One region of the Paenibacillus sp. FSL H8-0259 genome, then DNA from elsewhere that is predicted to be linked to it. Evidence: riboswitches for the same ligand, from Rfam matches in the RefSeq annotation. Region 1 holds a riboswitch; each other region holds the start of a gene.
What was found. Region 1 has a riboswitch for cyclic di-GMP ahead of NSU01_RS05495 (PA14 domain-containing protein). Riboswitches for the same ligand answer to the same signal wherever they lie in the genome.

Region 2: another riboswitch for cyclic di-GMP. It lies ahead of NSU01_RS02525 (choice-of-anchor A family protein); the one in region 1 lies ahead of NSU01_RS05495 (PA14 domain-containing protein).
Region 3: another riboswitch for cyclic di-GMP. It lies ahead of NSU01_RS03475 (transglutaminase-like domain-containing protein); the one in region 1 lies ahead of NSU01_RS05495 (PA14 domain-containing protein).

What each region holds. Positions count from the first base shown of each region.
Region 1 is NZ_CP150147.1:1,284,757-1,290,449, forward strand. Features, by position in the region: gene NSU01_RS05490 (sugar phosphate nucleotidyltransferase) at 1,032-2,405, shown strand; cyclic di-GMP riboswitch class I at 2,543-2,623, shown strand; gene NSU01_RS05495 (PA14 domain-containing protein) at 2,637-5,087, shown strand; gene NSU01_RS05500 (glycosyl hydrolase) at 5,300-5,693, shown strand, end outside.
Region 2 is NZ_CP150147.1:583,161-588,853, reverse strand. Features, by position in the region: gene tnpB (IS200/IS605 family element RNA-guided endonuclease TnpB) at 1-730, opposite strand, end outside; gene NSU01_RS02525 (choice-of-anchor A family protein) at 1,035-2,960, opposite strand; cyclic di-GMP riboswitch class I at 3,042-3,131, opposite strand; gene NSU01_RS02520 (hypothetical protein) at 4,001-5,693, shown strand, end outside.
Region 3 is NZ_CP150147.1:803,565-809,257, reverse strand. Features, by position in the region: rRNA gene NSU01_RS03485 (23S ribosomal RNA) at 1-633, opposite strand, end outside; rRNA gene NSU01_RS03480 (16S ribosomal RNA) at 935-2,492, opposite strand; gene NSU01_RS03475 (transglutaminase-like domain-containing protein) at 2,857-3,666, opposite strand; cyclic di-GMP riboswitch class I at 3,681-3,761, opposite strand; cyclic di-GMP riboswitch class I at 3,835-3,915, opposite strand; gene NSU01_RS03470 (class D sortase) at 4,043-4,696, opposite strand; gene NSU01_RS03465 (GtrA family protein) at 4,768-5,172, opposite strand; gene NSU01_RS03460 (glycosyltransferase family 2 protein) at 5,162-5,693, opposite strand, start outside.

The sequences.
Region 1 (5,693 bases):
GTGATCCCGCAGCCTCCCACTGAAAGTGTGCTGTACGGGGAAATTAAGGGGGAAAATCCCTCTAATTCCGCCAAAAGTGTGCTGTATGGGGAAATTAAAGGGAAAAATCCCTCTAATTCCGCCAAAAGTGTGCTGTACGGGGAAATTAAGGGGGAAAATCCCTCTGATTCCGCCGAAAGTGTGCTGTACGGGGAAATTAAGGGGAAAAATCCCTCTGATTCCGCCGAAAGTGTGCTGTACGGGGAAATTAAAGGGAAAAACCCCTCTAATTCCGCCAAAAGTGTGCTGTATGGGGAAATTAAGGGGAAAAATCCCTCTGATTCCGCCGAAAGTGTGCTGTATGGGGAAATTAAGGGGAAAAACCCCTCTAATTCCGCCGAAAGTGTGCTGTACGGGGAAATTAAGGGATAAATTCCTCTGAATGCACCGGATGTGGGCCAATGGAGGAAATGAGGGGCATTAGTGCTCTTGATTCCACCGCCGCGTAAGTGAACGTAAAACCTTGGAACAAGAGTGTTATGTTTCCCCTTCGCTGCTACAGCGAGCGGAAATCCCTTGGAACAAGATGCATTTAATCCCTTAAATCTCTCACCGCCGCTTAGTTGAGCGGCGCCGCCTTGGAACAAGCGTGAATGGCCTTGCCGCCGCAAAAGCAGGCGGGGCAGCCGCAGGTTCAATTGCCGCAACAACAAGCGGCAGCAGCTGATTCAATTGCCGCTCAACCAAGCGGCAATAGCCGGATCTTTAGCCGGGAGCTTAGCCTGCGGGCGAAGCGAATAAGCCAGCTGTTATGTAATGGAACGGAGAGGAATTTTGGAACTGTAGGAGCGTTAGCGTCCGCCTTTGTCTCCGGATTTCTACCGCGATAAGCGGTTTAAATCAGGAAATCTGGAGACAACAGCGGCCGAAAGTCCAAACATTCCTTGCAGTGACCCTCATAACAGCCGCCTTTAGGCTTAAGCAAACGCAGCCTGCTCCCAATAACAATCCGATATTTTCGCGACATCATATAAACTTAGGAGGGTTCACTTATGAAACTAGTACTTCTATCAGGCGGTTCTGGTAAACGGCTCTGGCCTTTGTCCAATGATTCACGTTCGAAGCAATTTCTGAAAGTACTGGAAAGCCCGGCAGGTGAACCGGAATCCATGGTACAGCGGGTATGGAGACAGCTGCAGGAGACAGGGATGGCGGAATCGTCCTACCTGGCTACCGGCCGCAGCCAGGTAGAGATGATTCAGAGCCAGCTGGGCAGCGGGGTGCCGATTATCGTTGAGCCGGAGCGGCGCGATACCTTCCCTGCCATCGCACTGACAGCAGCTTATCTGTATTCGGTCGCCGGTGTTTCACCAAGCGAGACGGTAGCCATCCTGCCCGTCGATCCTTATGTGGAGTCGTCCTTCTTCGAAACCGTTCTGCAGCTGGAGAGCACGATGCTGGAGAGCGGCGCCAATCTGGCGCTGATGGGCGTAGTTCCGGAGCATGCCTCCGAGAAATACGGCTATATCATTCCTACCAGCGCCGAAGCGGGGGCGAGCGGGTATCTGCAGGTGAGCCACTTCCAGGAGAAGCCGGACCGCAAGCAGGCTGAGGAGCTGATCAGCCGGAACGCGCTCTGGAACTGCGGCGTGTTTGCTTTCCGTCTAGGTTATCTGCTGGATATTCTGCAGCGCAAAGGACTGCCGCTGAACTATGAGGAACTGCAGAAGCAGTATAAACTGCTGGCTTCCATCAGTTTTGATTACGAAGTGGTGGAAAAAGAAGAGAATATCGTGGTTCAGCCTTACGCCGGATTCTGGAAGGATCTGGGCACTTGGAACACGCTGACTGAAGAAATGACCAGCAATCATGTCGGCAAAGGCTTCGTCACTGCAGATTCCGAAGGCACCTGCCTGATCAACGAGCTGGACATTCCGATCACCGTGATCGGAGCGAAGGATCTGATTATCGCCGCCAGCCCGGACGGAATTCTGGTTACGCACAAGGCGGAGAGCCCGCGCATTAAAGAAGTGCTGAAATCTTTTGAACAAAGACCGATGTACGAAGAACGCCGCTGGGGCCACTACAAGGTAATTGATTATGTGAAATATGCGGAAGGCAATGAGGTGCTGACGAAGCGAATCTTTATCTCTGAAGGTAAAAATATCAGCTATCAGCTGCATCACAAACGCAGTGAAATCTGGACCATTGTCAGCGGTGAAGCCAGCATTGTGCTCAATGAGAAAATGCATAATGTGAAGGCGGGGGATGTCGTACGGATTCCGGAAGGCACCAAGCATGCGATCCTGGCATTGACAGATATGGAATTTATCGAAGTGCAGACCGGCTCTGAGCTGGTGGAGGAAGATAACATCCGAATCACCTTGGATTGGGAAGATATCGCCTTGCAGCAATTCATTTCATAGGTCTAATCTATCTATATAACCAATTGTTACAAATCCAAAACAGGTATTAAGAACCATTTATTAAGAAAAATTCATTTTTGCTCTAAATTAAAACTAAATAGGGACGATACTTACGGTAAGAGGGATTAATCCTTCCAATACGACAAAGGCAAACCTAATCGAAAGATAGGGACGCAAAGCTATAGGGCCTTCGCAAGAGTGGCAGCCTGGCTACCGAAAGGAAGATGGATTTTGATAACTTACCGTAAGTCTCGTTTGCTGTGCACTGTGCTGTCTCTGGCCCTTTTATTGACTGCAGTACCTCTGGGACTCGGCGGAATGCCTTCATCTGCAGAAGCTGCGTCTAGTTCCAAAGCGCCCGTTAATCCGGAGGCTTCAACCGAAGCAGTCAGATTGCTGGATGATCTGTATTCTATCACTGGAAAAGGCATTATTACCGGCCAACATGACTATCTGGAAAGTCCGGACGAATTCAGCAACAAGCTGAAAGGAACCAGCGGACAATATGCTGCTCTTCACGGCTATGAACTGGGCGTAATCAGCGGGCAATCGGAAAGTACAGCAGCGGCGCAACGCAGAAATGTTGTGAACAGCGCGATCAACTGGTATAAGGGCGGCGGCATTGTAGCCATGACTTTTCATGAGAATCTGCCCGGTACCGCATACCTCTGGTCCAATGTTCAGAAACCGCTGAGCCAGGCGGAATTCAATAAATATATTACTCCGGGTACAACACAGTACACTGCATTGATTGCAGATCTGGACAAAGTGGCAGTTTCACTTAAAAGCCTGCGGGATGCTGGTGTTCCCGTACTCTGGAGACCTTACCACGAAATGAACGGTGACTGGTTCTGGTGGGGGAAGAAAAATAACTTTGCTGCGCTTTGGAATATTATGTATGACCGTTTCGTAAACGTTCATAAATTAAACAACCTGCTGTGGGTATGGAACCCCAATGCACCCAATGCCTGGTCTGATCCTTATGCGCTGACCTACCCGGGGGCTGACAAGGTGGATGTACTCGCGGCAGATATATATGAGAACGATTATATGAATAAATATCATGACAGCCTGCTCGCACTTGCGAATGGCAAACCGATTGCCATTGGCGAGAATGGACAAATGCCAAGCACAGCAAAGCTGCAACTCTCACAGAAAAATTGGGTATATATGATGAGCTGGGGAAAAATGCTGTATGAAACCAACACAGTTGCTACCATCAAAGGTTTCATGAGCGACAGCTATACTGTGACCCGGGACGATTATAAAGCAGGCACATTTGCTACGGCGACGCCGAAACCAACAGCAACGCCAACGCCGGAACCGACAGCAACGCCAGTACCAACAGCAACACCAACGCCGGTACCAACAGCAACACCAACGCCAGTACCAACAGCAACACCAACGCCGGTACCGACAGCAACGCCAACGCCAGTTCCAACAGCAACACCAGCGCCGGTACAGACTGCAATGCCAATACCGATACTGACGCCGCCCCCTGCTTCCAATGATTCTGTGACGGCCCCCGTCGTTCAGAATGGTCTTCAGGGAGAATACTACAAGAACATGACGCTTTCGGGCACTCCGGTTCTGGTCCGGAATGATGCGCTGCTGAACTTTAACTGGCGCCAGGCAGCGCCGGATGCCAAGCTTGGAGTGGATAGCTTCTCCATACGCTGGACGGGTCAGATCAAACCTTCTTTCAGTGAAACCTATCAGATTATCACTACATCCGATGATGGTATCCGCGTCTATATTGACGGCACAGCTGTAATCGACAGCTGGACCAAACAGAGCGGTACCGAGCGTACAGGAAGCATAAACCTGCAGGCAGGCCGGCTGTATGATATCAAAGTGGAGTATTACGAGAATGCCGGCGATGCCAATATCCGCCTGATGTGGCAGAGTCCAAGCCAGGCGAAGGCAACTGTCCCTACAAGCGCGTTATTTGTGAACACGGCTGCTTCTTCAGCCAGCAAAGCAGCTTTGGATGCTCCGGCTGTGACTGCAACACCAGTACCAACAGCAACGCCGTTACCAGTATCAACACCAACACCGGTGCCAACAGCAACGCCGACAGCGGCACCAACGCCGACAGTGGCACCAACGCCGACAGCGGCACCAACGCCAACAGCGGCACCAACGCCGACAGCGGCACCAACGCCGACAGCGGCACCAACGCCAACAGCGGTACCGACGCCGGCAGAAGCTCCATTACCGGAGAATCTTACGGCCGAGGCTCCTGCGGCGAATGGGCTGGTTGCGGAATATTTCAATAATATGACGTTGTCTGGTGCTCCGGCAGTGGTACGTACCGATGCAGTGCTTGACTTCAACTGGCGTCAAGGCACGCCGGATGCCGCAATCGGCATAGATTTCTTCTCTGTACGCTGGAGCGGTAAGCTCAAGCCGCTATACACTGAGACTTATCAGATTTATACCACTTCAGATGACGGCATCCGCGTACGGATCAATGGTGAGCTTGTGATCGACAGCTGGATGAAGCAGAGCGGGACCGAACGCACAGGAAGCATAAGCCTGACAGCCGGTCAGCTATATGATATACAAGTGGAGTACTATGAGAATCAAGGAGATGCCAGAGCACGCCTGATGTGGGAGAGTCCGAGCCAAGTTAAGGCAACGGTTCCTGCGAGCGCACTGTTTCTCCCTTCCGCTTCCTAAGATCATACCCCCGCAGCTGCATTCATTATTGGCGCTGATACTGGTTAAGACGTTACAATTCTAAATCCTATAAAGTCCAATCTTAATGGCCCTGCTTATCAGCAGGGCTACTAAGCTATAGACCATCCGGGTAATTCAATGCAGCCTCTTAACAGAGAACTGCATGCCTGCACGCCTAAGGCGGCAGTGAGGCCCGGGGAAAGGAGATTATATTGAACACTTACCGTAAGTACAGGCTATATACAACAATTATTCCAATTATCCTTATCCTTTCTCTTCTGCCATGGGGGGAGGCGCGCAGTCTTCCGGTAGCACGTACCGTCAATACTCCTGCCGCTCCAATCAAACCCGTTAATTCCTCCGCTTCCAAGGAAGCCACCGCACTGTTAAGCTATCTGTCCGATCTCAGCGGCAAGGGCATGATCTCCGGCCAGCATGATTACCTGGAGAGCCCCGATGAATTCAATAATAAGCTTAAAAATGCAAGCGGGCAGTATGCCGTTCTGCACGGCTACGAGCTGGGAGCCATTAACAACCAGTCCGAAGAGACCATTGCTGGGCAGCGCCAAGCTGTCGTAGACAGTGCCATTAAGTGGTACAAAGGCG
Region 2 (5,693 bases), 700 kb from region 1:
GCCTTGCTTTCTTCCAGTTGGAGCCGCCCGGAGTACGCCGAGCCATCCGCCGCTGCCAAAGCGCCAGCTTGTTCTCGTATTGACGGTAAAAGCGAGGATTGGCGATATGTTCCCCGTTTGAGCATACTGCATATTCTTTCAAGCCTAAGTCGATGCCAATAGGTGTATCCACTTGGGGCAGAGGGTTCTTTTGAACTTCGCAAACGAGCGAAACGAAAAATTTCCCGCTGGCGTTTTTACGAACGGTAGCGGACAATATCCGGCCTTCCAGCTTCCGGGAGTTTGCAAAACGTATCCAGCCGAGTTTTGGGAGCTTCAAGCGACTGCCCTCCATGGCGATATTCCCGTTGGTGAATTTGGTCGTGTAACTTTGAATCGGATGCTTTCGGCTCTTGAAGCGTGGCGCTTGATTTTGCTTCTTGAAAAAACGATCAAAGCTATCCGCCACATGACGAGCAGCCGACTGCAAAGCGATGCTATCGACTTCTTTCAGCCAGTCGTATTGTGCTTTTAAACCGGGGAGTTGTGTTGCACAAGCGTGATAAGACAAGCCTTTTCCCGTTTCCACATACCTTTGATTCCAAGCTTCCAAGAAGTAATTGAACACAAAACGGCAGCAGCCAAACATTCGACGAATGAGTTGCTTTTGCTCTGTATTGGGGTAGATCCGATATTTATAGGCTTGATGAACCAGGGGTTTCGAAGAAACCTCCTGCGCAGACACGAGCATGTGCAACACCTCCTTTTAGTGATCTCATTCATATTATAGCACATATGTTCGTCTTGAAATCGAAAACTGCTGATTCATCCCCACCCTATCGAGGGTGGAGTATTCTCAGCTTTTTTAGATAAATAATTTGAGCATAGTATAGCATGGTATCCGTCCAACTAAAAACACTGCCGTCAGTCTGCGCTGCCTGGTGTGTGTAAGTAGTGAGCTACGAATTGAATGCGCTCCCCGTATACAAAAAGACTGCTTCCCGGAGAATCTCTCCGGCAGCCCCCCTCATCCAAACACAGCGGCTTAATCATAATCATTTGCGCTTGTTCACTCTGGCAGTTCTTCTAAGAAGCAGGCCCAGACCGGCAAGAACAACACCCGTAATATAGTACGGCGCAGGACTTGATTCACCCGTCTGCGGCAGGGTTTGCTCTGCAGTCACACTGCCCAGAGGAATCTCGTCATCGATAATGATTTCTTCAGGTGCCGGTCCTGCTACAGGTGAAGGTCCAGGTGCAGGAACCTCCACAACTGGCTGTAGCGCTGTTGTTGTCAGCACCGTCACAACCGGTGATGCTGCCGGCCCGAGAGGAACCGGGTCATCAATAATAGTCGTGTCAGTATCAGTCACAATAGTCCCAATCACTGTCGGAGCGGTTGATGTCGGAAATACGAAGCTTGGGACAAAGACGCTCGTGCTGGTTGCTGTCGGTGCTGTTGTCGGTACAGCGGTCGGCACTGTTGTTGGTGCCGCTGCCGGTGTTGCCGTTGGCACTGTTGTCGGCGTTGCCGTTGGTGCCGCTGTCGGTGTTGCCGTTGGTGCCGCTGTCGGCGTTGCCGTTGGCGCTGTTGTTGGCGTTGCCGTTGGTGTCGGCGTTGGCGCTGTTGTCGGCGTTGCCGTTGGTGCCACTGTCGGTGTTGCCGTTGGTGCCGCTGTCGGTGTTGCTGTTGGCGTCGCTGCCGGTGTTGCCGTTGGCGTCGCTGCCGGTGTTGCCGTTGGCGTCGCTGCCGGTGTTGCCGTTGGCGTTGGCGTCGCTGCTGGCGTTGCCGTTGGCGTCGGCGTCGCTGCCGGTGTTGCCGTTGCCGTTGGTGCCACTGTCGGTGTTGCCGTTGGTGCCGCTGTCGGTGTTGGCGTCGCTGCCGGTGTTGCCGTTGGCGTTGGTGTTGGCGTCGCTGCCGGTGTTGCCGTTGGCGTTGGCGTTGCTGTTGGCGTCGGCGTCGCTGCCGGTGTTGGCGTCGGCGTCGCTGCTGGCGTCGGCGTCGCTGCCGGTGTTGCCGTCGGTGTCGCTGCTGGTGTTGCTGTTGGCGTCGGCGTCGTTGCCGGTGGCGTCGGCGTTGCCGTTGGCGGATCTTGGCCTTTATAAGGTATATGGTGGGATTCTCCCGATCCTGAGAGCGAAGCTCCGATCAGATTCCCGTTGATTTGACCATTATTAAATTGAATAGAGGCATATGGAGCCAGCACAGATCCCAGAACTCCGATACCTTCGATTTGAAGACTGGTCGCTTGACTGAAGTTATATAACACTTTACTGTTCATAGCGTTATCCTTATTTCCGTTACCATTAATTCCAGTCCCCATATTCTTCATAGTTACTGAAGTACCGGAGATATTAACTATAGCTGTTGAGCCATCGGGAATCTTAATTCTCAACTCATTTGCACTAGACAGCTTGCTGCCGTCTACAGTAAATATGTTAACATCCGAATTTGTACCTTCCAAAAAGAAATTACCGGAGTTGGCAGTGGTAACCCCATTAACAGGCAGAGAAGCAAGCTGCTGAGATTTCTCACGGAGCAAACTGAACTCGGCTGCAAAGTCCACAACATTTACTTGTTGTTGTAAGCTTCCTGTTCCCCCGCGCGGGCCGCCGCTGCCGCTATAACTCCCCCCGTAGACTACATCACCCACGGTTTCTCCCTGGGAATAATACAGATTACCACCGGCGATGAGAGAGTAGGCTTCCTTCGTTTCCTCACTAGTAAGACTATGTCCCACAGAATAATTAACATTTAAATTCACGTTTCCGCCGGCAGCTAATCTACCTTCAATATCACTATGTTTAACATCAACATCTCCCAAGATGAACACATTATACTTGGATGCATTGCCCGGCAAAGAGTTGCCCTCGGCTTTAACTGAGGTGCTCCCCAGTGAAATAATTCCGCCGCTTCCTACAATCAGAACTGCTATAAGTCCGAACACCGTAAGACGTTTGAATTTTTTTAATTGGAACATACAGCTCACCTCACAGTTAATATAGATATAGGCCACATTTATATAACAAAAAAAGACCGCCGGAAAGAGGATTGCTCTCTTTACGGCAGTCGGACGATCATTGCGCTCCATCGCGCTTTAGACTCCTGGACTTTGCGTCCCGTCCTTTCGAACGGTTTGCGTTTATACGTCAGTGGAAGATTAGGTTGTGAAATTATGTACTAAATCAAACTTTTATACTAATGTCTATGACATTCGTTACTTTGGAACTATTTTTAGTTTATCCGCTATCAAGGCTGATTGTCAATGAAATCCTTTGAAACATCTGGTAATAGATTATATCTGCTAATTCATTCCAAAGCACTGTTACAAAAGGTTTTTTTAAAGAATCTATAGCTTTTTCACCTAAATCCCGATCCTCTCATCGCCCTCGATGGCACCTACAAGAATATTTTGGAACCATGTATAAAGAACTAATTTTAATATTGCAAATTTTAATATAAACATGAGGGCCCATGATCTTAAAGACGCACCTCTTTCTCCTTAGCACATTTTCTTTTAAGAGGAAACATAATAACAAATGTATATCCCATATGAAAAAGGCTGCTTTCAGGAGAACGTCTTCTCCCAAAGCAGCCTTTTCCCGATTTAGCGGTGATATCGCCAGCCTTTCGGAAAGGATCTTACGGATTGCATTTATTTACGTTTATCTGTTCTGGATCTTCTGCCGAGGAATATTCCCAATCCTGCAAGGGCTAGACCGACTAAGTAATAAGGAGCCGGACTGGACTCACCAGTCTTCGGGAGCGCGGCATCCGCAGGTACATTGCCTAACGGAATCTCTTCATCAATGATTGTCACAATCGGCGTTGAACTTGGTGTTGCGCTTGGGCTTGGCGTTAGGGTTGGACTTGGTGTCACCACTAACGGCCGAGGTGTTGCTGTTGCCACAGGGCCCAAAGGCAGCGGATCATCAATGATTATGGTATCCGGATTTACAATATAGCCGATTATTGGAGTCGGCGTTGGCACTACATTAATAAAGACGGGCGGTGCAGACGATGGCACTGGTGTCGGTGGTAATGTCGGTGCTGGTGTTGCCGTTGGTGTCGGTGTCGGTGTCGGTGTCGGTGTCGGTGTCGGTGTCGGTGTTGGCTCTGCCGTTGGCGTTGGTGTCGGCTCTACCGTTGGTGTTGGTGTTGGATCTGCTGTTGGTGTTGGCGTCGGTGCTGCTGTCGGTGTTGGTGTCGGTGCTGCTGTCGGTGTTGGTGTCGGTTCTGCCGTTGGTGTTGGTGTCGGTGTCGGTGTTGGCTCTGTTGTTGGTGTTGGTGTTGGTGTTGGTGTTGGTGTTGGTGTTGGTGTTGGTGTTGGTTCAGCCGTTGGTGTTGGTACTGGTGTTGCCGTTGGTGTCGGTGTTGGCTCTACTGTTGGTGTTGGTGTTGGTGTTGGTGTTGGTGTTGGTGTTGGTGTTGGTGTTGGTGTTGGTGTTGGTGTTGGTGTTGGTGTTGGTGTTGGTGTTGGTGTTGGTGTTGGTGTTGGTGTTGGTGTTGGTGTTGGTGTTGGTGTCGGCTCTGACGTTGGTGTTGGTGTTGGTGTTGGTGTCGGTGTCGGTGTCGGTGTCGGTGTTGGCTCTGCCGTTGGCGTTGGTGTCGGCTCTACCGTTGGTGTTGGTGTTGGATCTGCTGTTGGTGTTGGCGTCGGTGCTGCTGTCGGTGTTGGTGTCGGTGCTGCTGTCGGTGTTGGTGTCGGTTCTGCCGTTGGTGTTGGTGTCGGTTCTGCCGTTGGTGTCGGTGTTGGCTCTGCCGTTGGCGTTGGTGTCGGTGCTGCTGTTGGTGTCGGTGTTGGTTCTGTTGTTGGTGTCGGTGTTGGTTCTGTTGTTGGTGTTGATGTCGGTGTTGGTGTCGGTGTTGGTGTCGGTGTTGATGTTGGTGTTGGTGTCGGTGTTGGCTCTGTTGTTGGTGTTGGTGTTGGTTCAGCCGTTGGTGTTGGTACTGGTGTTGCCGTTGGTGTTGCCGTTGGTGTCGGTGTCGGTGTTGGCTCTACTGTTGGTGTTGGTGTTGGAGTTGGCGTTGGCGTCGGTGCTACTGTTGGCGTTGGCGTCGGTTCTGCCGTTGGCGTTGGTGTTGGCTCTACCGTTGGTGTTGGTGTCGGTTCTGCCGTTGGTGTTGGTGTCGGTTCTGCCGTTGGTGTTGGTGTCGGTTCTGCCGTTGGCGTTGGTGTTGGCTCTACCGTTGGTGTTGGTGTCGGTTCTGCTGTCGGTGTTGGTGTCGGTTCTGCCGTTGGCGTTGGTGTTGGCTCTACCGTTGGTGTTGGTGTCGGTGCTGCCGTTGGCGTCGGTGTCGGTTCTGCCGTTGGCGTTGGTGTTGGCTCTACCGTTGGTGTTTGTCGGTGCTGCCGTTGGCGTCGGTGTCGGTGCTGCTGTCGGCGTTGGTGTTGGCGTTGGTGTTGATGTCGGTGCTGCCGTCGGTGTTGGGGTCGGCGCTACCGTTGGTGTTGGTGTCGGTGCTGCCGTTGGCGTTGGTGTCGGTGCTGCCGTTGGTGTCGGTGTTGGTGCTGCCGTTGGTGTCGGTGTTGGTGCTGCCGTTGGTGTCGGTGTTGGTGTTGGATCTGCCGTTGGCGTCGGTGTCGGTGTTGGTGTTGGATCTGCCGTTGGCGTCGGTGTCGGTGCTGCCGTTGGCGTTGGTGTCACCGTTGGCGTTGGTGTCGGTGCTGCCGTCGGCGTTGGTGTCGGTGCTGCCGTTGGTGTCGGTGCCG
Region 3 (5,693 bases), 480 kb from region 1:
ACTCGCCGGTTCATTCTACAAAAGGCACGCCATCACCCATAGATCGGGCTCTGACTTTTTGTAAGCACACGGTTTCAGGTTCTATTTCACTCCCCTTCCGGGGTGCTTTTCACCTTTCCCTCACGGTACTGTTTCACTATCGGTCGCCAGGTAGTATTTAGCCTTAGCAGATGGTCCTGCTGGATTCATACGGGGTTTCACGTGCCCCGCACTACTCGGGATCCGTCTCGGAGAGAACACAGTTTAGGCTACAGGGCTTTTACCTCTATCGCGGGCCTTTCCAGACCTCTTCGCCTACCATATTCCTTTGTAACTCCATGTGAGACGTCCCACAACCCCAAGAGGCAAGCCCCTTGGTTTAGGCTGTTCCGCGTTCGCTCGCCGCTACTGACGGAATCACTATTGTTTTCTCTTCCTCAGGGTACTTAGATGTTTCAGTTCCCCTGGTCTGCCTCTGCGTATCCTATGTATTCAGATACGAGTAACTGCGAATTACCACAGCTGGGTTTCCCCATTCGGACACCCCCGGATCAAAGCTTGCTTACAGCTCCCCGAGGCAGTTTCGTTGTTCGCCACGTCCTTCGTCGGCTCCTGGCGCCTAGGCATCCTCCGTGTGCTCTTATTAGCTTAACCAATGCGTTTTCCGTTAGGAAAATCGCTGTAGCAACTAATAACTATTCCAACTTGCTTACACAAGTTTCAGCTAAAAGATGTTCTAAAACGCAAATTCGTTTCGGTATCCAGTTTTCAAGGATCAAGGTGCTGAAGTTTCGGGACAATCACGACTGTGATGTTCGAAAATTCAGACAATTTAAAGATGAGAGCTTAAACTCTCAAAACTGACCAACGAGTGAGTGTTTGAACCCTAAGGTTCGTTGTGGAAGCTTACGCTTCCGATTTGAATGTCACCGTTGCAGGTGACGATTCTCCATAGAAAGGAGGTGATCCAGCCGCACCTTCCGATACGGCTACCTTGTTACGACTTCACCCCAATCATCTACCCCACCTTCGGCGGCTGGCTCCCTTGCGGGTTACCCCACCGACTTCGGGTGTTGTAAACTCTCGTGGTGTGACGGGCGGTGTGTACAAGACCCGGGAACGTATTCACCGCGGCATGCTGATCCGCGATTACTAGCAATTCCGACTTCATGCAGGCGAGTTGCAGCCTGCAATCCGAACTGAGACCGGCTTTGCTGGGATTGGCTCCACCTCGCGGTTTCGCTTCCCGTTGTACCGGCCATTGTAGTACGTGTGTAGCCCAGGTCATAAGGGGCATGATGATTTGACGTCATCCCCACCTTCCTCCGGTTTGTCACCGGCAGTCACTCTAGAGTGCCCAGCACTACCTGCTGGCAACTAAAGTCAAGGGTTGCGCTCGTTGCGGGACTTAACCCAACATCTCACGACACGAGCTGACGACAACCATGCACCACCTGTCTCCGATGCTCCGAAGAGGGGCACTATCTCTAATGCTTTCATCGGGATGTCAAGACCTGGTAAGGTTCTTCGCGTTGCTTCGAATTAAACCACATACTCCACTGCTTGTGCGGGTCCCCGTCAATTCCTTTGAGTTTCAGTCTTGCGACCGTACTCCCCAGGCGGAGTGCTTACTGTGTTAACTTCGGCACCAAGGGTATCGAAACCCCTAACACCTAGCACTCATCGTTTACGGCGTGGACTACCAGGGTATCTAATCCTGTTTGCTCCCCACGCTTTCGCGCCTCAGCGTCAGTTACAGCCCAGAAAGTCGCCTTCGCCACTGGTGTTCCTCCACATATCTACGCATTTCACCGCTACACGTGGAATTCCACTTTCCTCTTCTGTACTCAAGTCACCCAGTTTCCAGTGCGCCCCCAGGTTGAGCCCAAGGTTTAAACACCAGACTTAAATGACCGCCTGCGCGCGCTTTACGCCCAATAATTCCGGACAACGCTTGCCCCCTACGTATTACCGCGGCTGCTGGCACGTAGTTAGCCGGGGCTTTCTTCTCAGGTACCGTCACTCCGGTAGCAGTTACTCTACCGGACGTTCTTCCCTGGCAACAGAGCTTTACGATCCGAAAACCTTCATCACTCACGCGGCATTGCTCCGTCAGGCTTTCGCCCATTGCGGAAGATTCCCTACTGCTGCCTCCCGTAGGAGTCTGGGCCGTGTCTCAGTCCCAGTGTGGCCGTTCACCCTCTCAGGTCGGCTACGCATCGTCGCCTTGGTGAGCCGTTACCCCACCAACTAGCTAATGCGCCGCAGGCCCATCCCCAAGTGGCAGATTGCTCCGCCTTTCATTCTCTCTTCAGGAGAGGAAAGAAATTATCCGGTATTAGCTACCGTTTCCGGTAGTTATCCCAGTCTTGAGGGCAGGTTGCCTACGTGTTACTCACCCGTCCGCCGCTAAGCATGAATGGAAGCAAGCTTCCATTCAAACTCCGCTCGACTTGCATGTATTAGGCATGCCGCCAGCGTTCGTCCTGAGCCAGGATCAAACTCTCCAAATTGTATTTAGAAAGAGCGATTGCTCATTTTGAAACATCTGACGAGAATTTTCATTCTCTATTTTGGAAGTCACTTTCGTGATTTCCGATACTCACTCGTTGTTCAGTTTTCAAAGATCAAGCTCGTTGTCAGCGCCGCTTACCGCGTCACCAGCAACTCTTATAATATATCACATTCATTCGAGTAATGCAAGCTTTATTTTGAAATCACTTATTTAAGCCATTTCTTATTAAGTTTGCCGCTCCAACAACGCTTATTTATAATACCCTATCTCTCTACCAAAAAGCAACCTTTTCCAAAATAAAAATAACCCGCTTAATTACTAAGCGGGTTATCCTCAATGAAACTATGAATGCATCTGTGCTCTTAGTAGAACTTAGCTGCAGTATATTTACTTGCTACTTTAACCAGATCTGCTGTTTTGCTGTTCTTGGCAAGTCCAGCATCAACTGTAGTATCAATAGTTACCCATTTGCCATTAAGGAACACTTCATTCCAAGCGTGGTAAGAAGTCACATAACTTGTGTTACCCATAACCAGTTTGGTAGGAATGCCTTCACTGCGAAGCATAGTAGCGAACAAGGAAGCGTAATCGTAGCAGATCCCCTTCTTGGTAGCCAAGGTGCTGTCGTTGTTAGGGATGTAATCTGTAGTAACACTGGAAGCCAGGGAATAATCATATTTCACATTGGCTACGATATAATTATAGATAGCCTTCACTTTGTCTTCATCTGATGTCAAACCTTGTGTAAGCTGTGTTGCTTTCAGAACTGCTTTATCGGAAGAACTCCATTTAACATTCTGTACAGAGCTCAGATATACGGCGTTGGCGTTGCTCAGGCTAAGATCTACCGTCTCGGAAGAGATTACTTTGTATTTGTTGCCGGTAGTGTTCTCAAGTACGGAAACCTTGTATGAACCGTTACCTTGTTGAAGCGGGAATGTTTCAGTTGGTTTGGAAGTGTATAAGTTGTAGGTGTAGCTGTTATTATCTTTGGTGATCATCAGCTTAATCTTCTTATCCTTAGGAACATTATAAAAAACTCCGATAACACCCTGATCAAGTTGACCTATGTTCAACCAGCTTGCATCTGCATTAGCAGCTTGAGCTGTACCTGTCTGCACCGACGTAACCACTACGAATAGTGTAACCAACATTAAATAGAACTTCTTCATTGGATAAAACCCCTTTCGGTAGCTGGCTGCCATCCTTACGGGAAGGCCCTTTAGCTTTGCGTCCCTACCTTTCGATAGGTTTGCCGTTATCGTATAAGCTTTATCTGTCCTTGCTTCTACCATAAAATGCTAGATTCACAATAAGAACAAACAAAAAAAGCCTCTTCATTCGGTAGCTGGCTGCCATCCTTACGGGAAGGCCCTCTAGCTTTGCGTCCCTATCTTTCGATAGGTTTGCCGTTTATCGTGTATTAGCTTTGTATAGTTATATCTTACCATATCTATTTCTATTATCAAGACCTAAATCACTAGATTTCCGCGAAAACAAATAAAAATTTTAAGTATTTTAAGTTTTTCCGTCATTATTCTACAAACATCACGATAACTTTGCGTGAATGATAAGTCTATGCGTTGGATTCACCAGCGGATCACAAGTAATGAGTGTTAGAATCTTGTCATCCTTATTCCCTTTCAATACGGATACATCGGTTGGTTCCACAATAGTTACATCATAAACTACATAATTGTATACCTGCTTGCCGGTTGTAACGGAAATAGTGTCCCCGACTCCAACTTCATTCAATCTGTTGAATAGCCTTCCCGTAGTTCTTGATCTATGCGCTGCAATTGCAGCATTTCCAGCAGAGCCAAGCGGAGCCGTCTCCTTCATATGCGCAGCAGCATGCTTCATATTCGCCTTGGTGGCGCCTTCCAGCACAGGCAGCTTCAGATCTATTTTGTCGATTTCGATGATTGCCATCACCTTGCCTCCGACTTCAATCTCAGGCGCAGCAGAGGGTTCTGGCTCTTCCGCAGCCGACTCATCCGCCAGCAGCTGGGTTACTTCCGCGTAAGGCTTACTTAGATCAGCACTGGCCGGAGCTGACGCAGACGGAACGATTTCACTGTAGGCCTGTTCAGCCTCTTCCAGCAGCTTTTGCTGCTGACGGTCATTGTACCATTCGCTTCCTTTGGGATAGAGCATAATAAGCACCCCGGCAAGTATAATCAAATAGGATAATTTCCGCATGACAATCGCCTCCGTAATATAGAATAGATGTTACCCTTCCGGAATAATTAAGAAGCAATGCTTCTTAATTATCAGAATACCCATTTCCGGCTTCCGAAGAAATTAATGATCACCGTAACAAATGTGACCAGCACTTTGGCGACCAGCACTTGAATACCGAGAGAATCGGTCAATATATGAATCAGCAGCACCGATATACCCAGCACCAACAGATTCAGCACGATAAACCTGATCAGCTGCATCCGGTCGAAGCCCTCTTTATTGCCTCTGTCCCGATCACGGAAGGTTACCTTTTTGTTCCAGAAGAAGCTGTTGGCCGTACCGGCGCTGTAGGAAATAATCTGCGCAGGGGTGTTGATCATCCCAAGGGAATGCAGCAGTGTGAATACAGCAAAATCAATCAGTGTATTCAGCAGGCCTACCGCATTGAATTTCAGGAACTGGATGAACCCCGCACTCCATTTCTTATCTGGCATAATCGCTTTCCTTCCGCGTGTCTTCTATTTCCGCATCCGGATAGCCTTTGGTCTCACGTACAATATAGAGCGGTCTGTCCTTCGACTCATCATAGATCCGTCCGATATACTCACCAATTACCCCCAGCAGCATCAGCACAATCCCGTTGAAGAGCAGGTTCACGCCGACTATAGATGCCCATCCGGGTACGGTCCAGGAGGTAAAGATTTTTTGGAACAATACCAGGAACAGATAGATGAAGCTGGAAAAGGACAGAAAGAATCCGATATAGGATGCGATTTTGAGCGGTTTGTGGGAAAAGGAGGTGATGCCGTCGAGCGCAAACCGGATCATTTTCTTGAGCGGATATTTCGTTTCCCCGGCAAAGCGCTCCTCCCGCACATATTCTACCATGGTCTGCCGGAAGCCTACCCAGCTTACCAGACCCCGGACATACCGGTTCTTCTCCTTCAGACCGCGCAGCACATCACAGACTTTACGGTCGATCAGCCGGAAGTCCCCGGTATCGGTAGGGATTTCA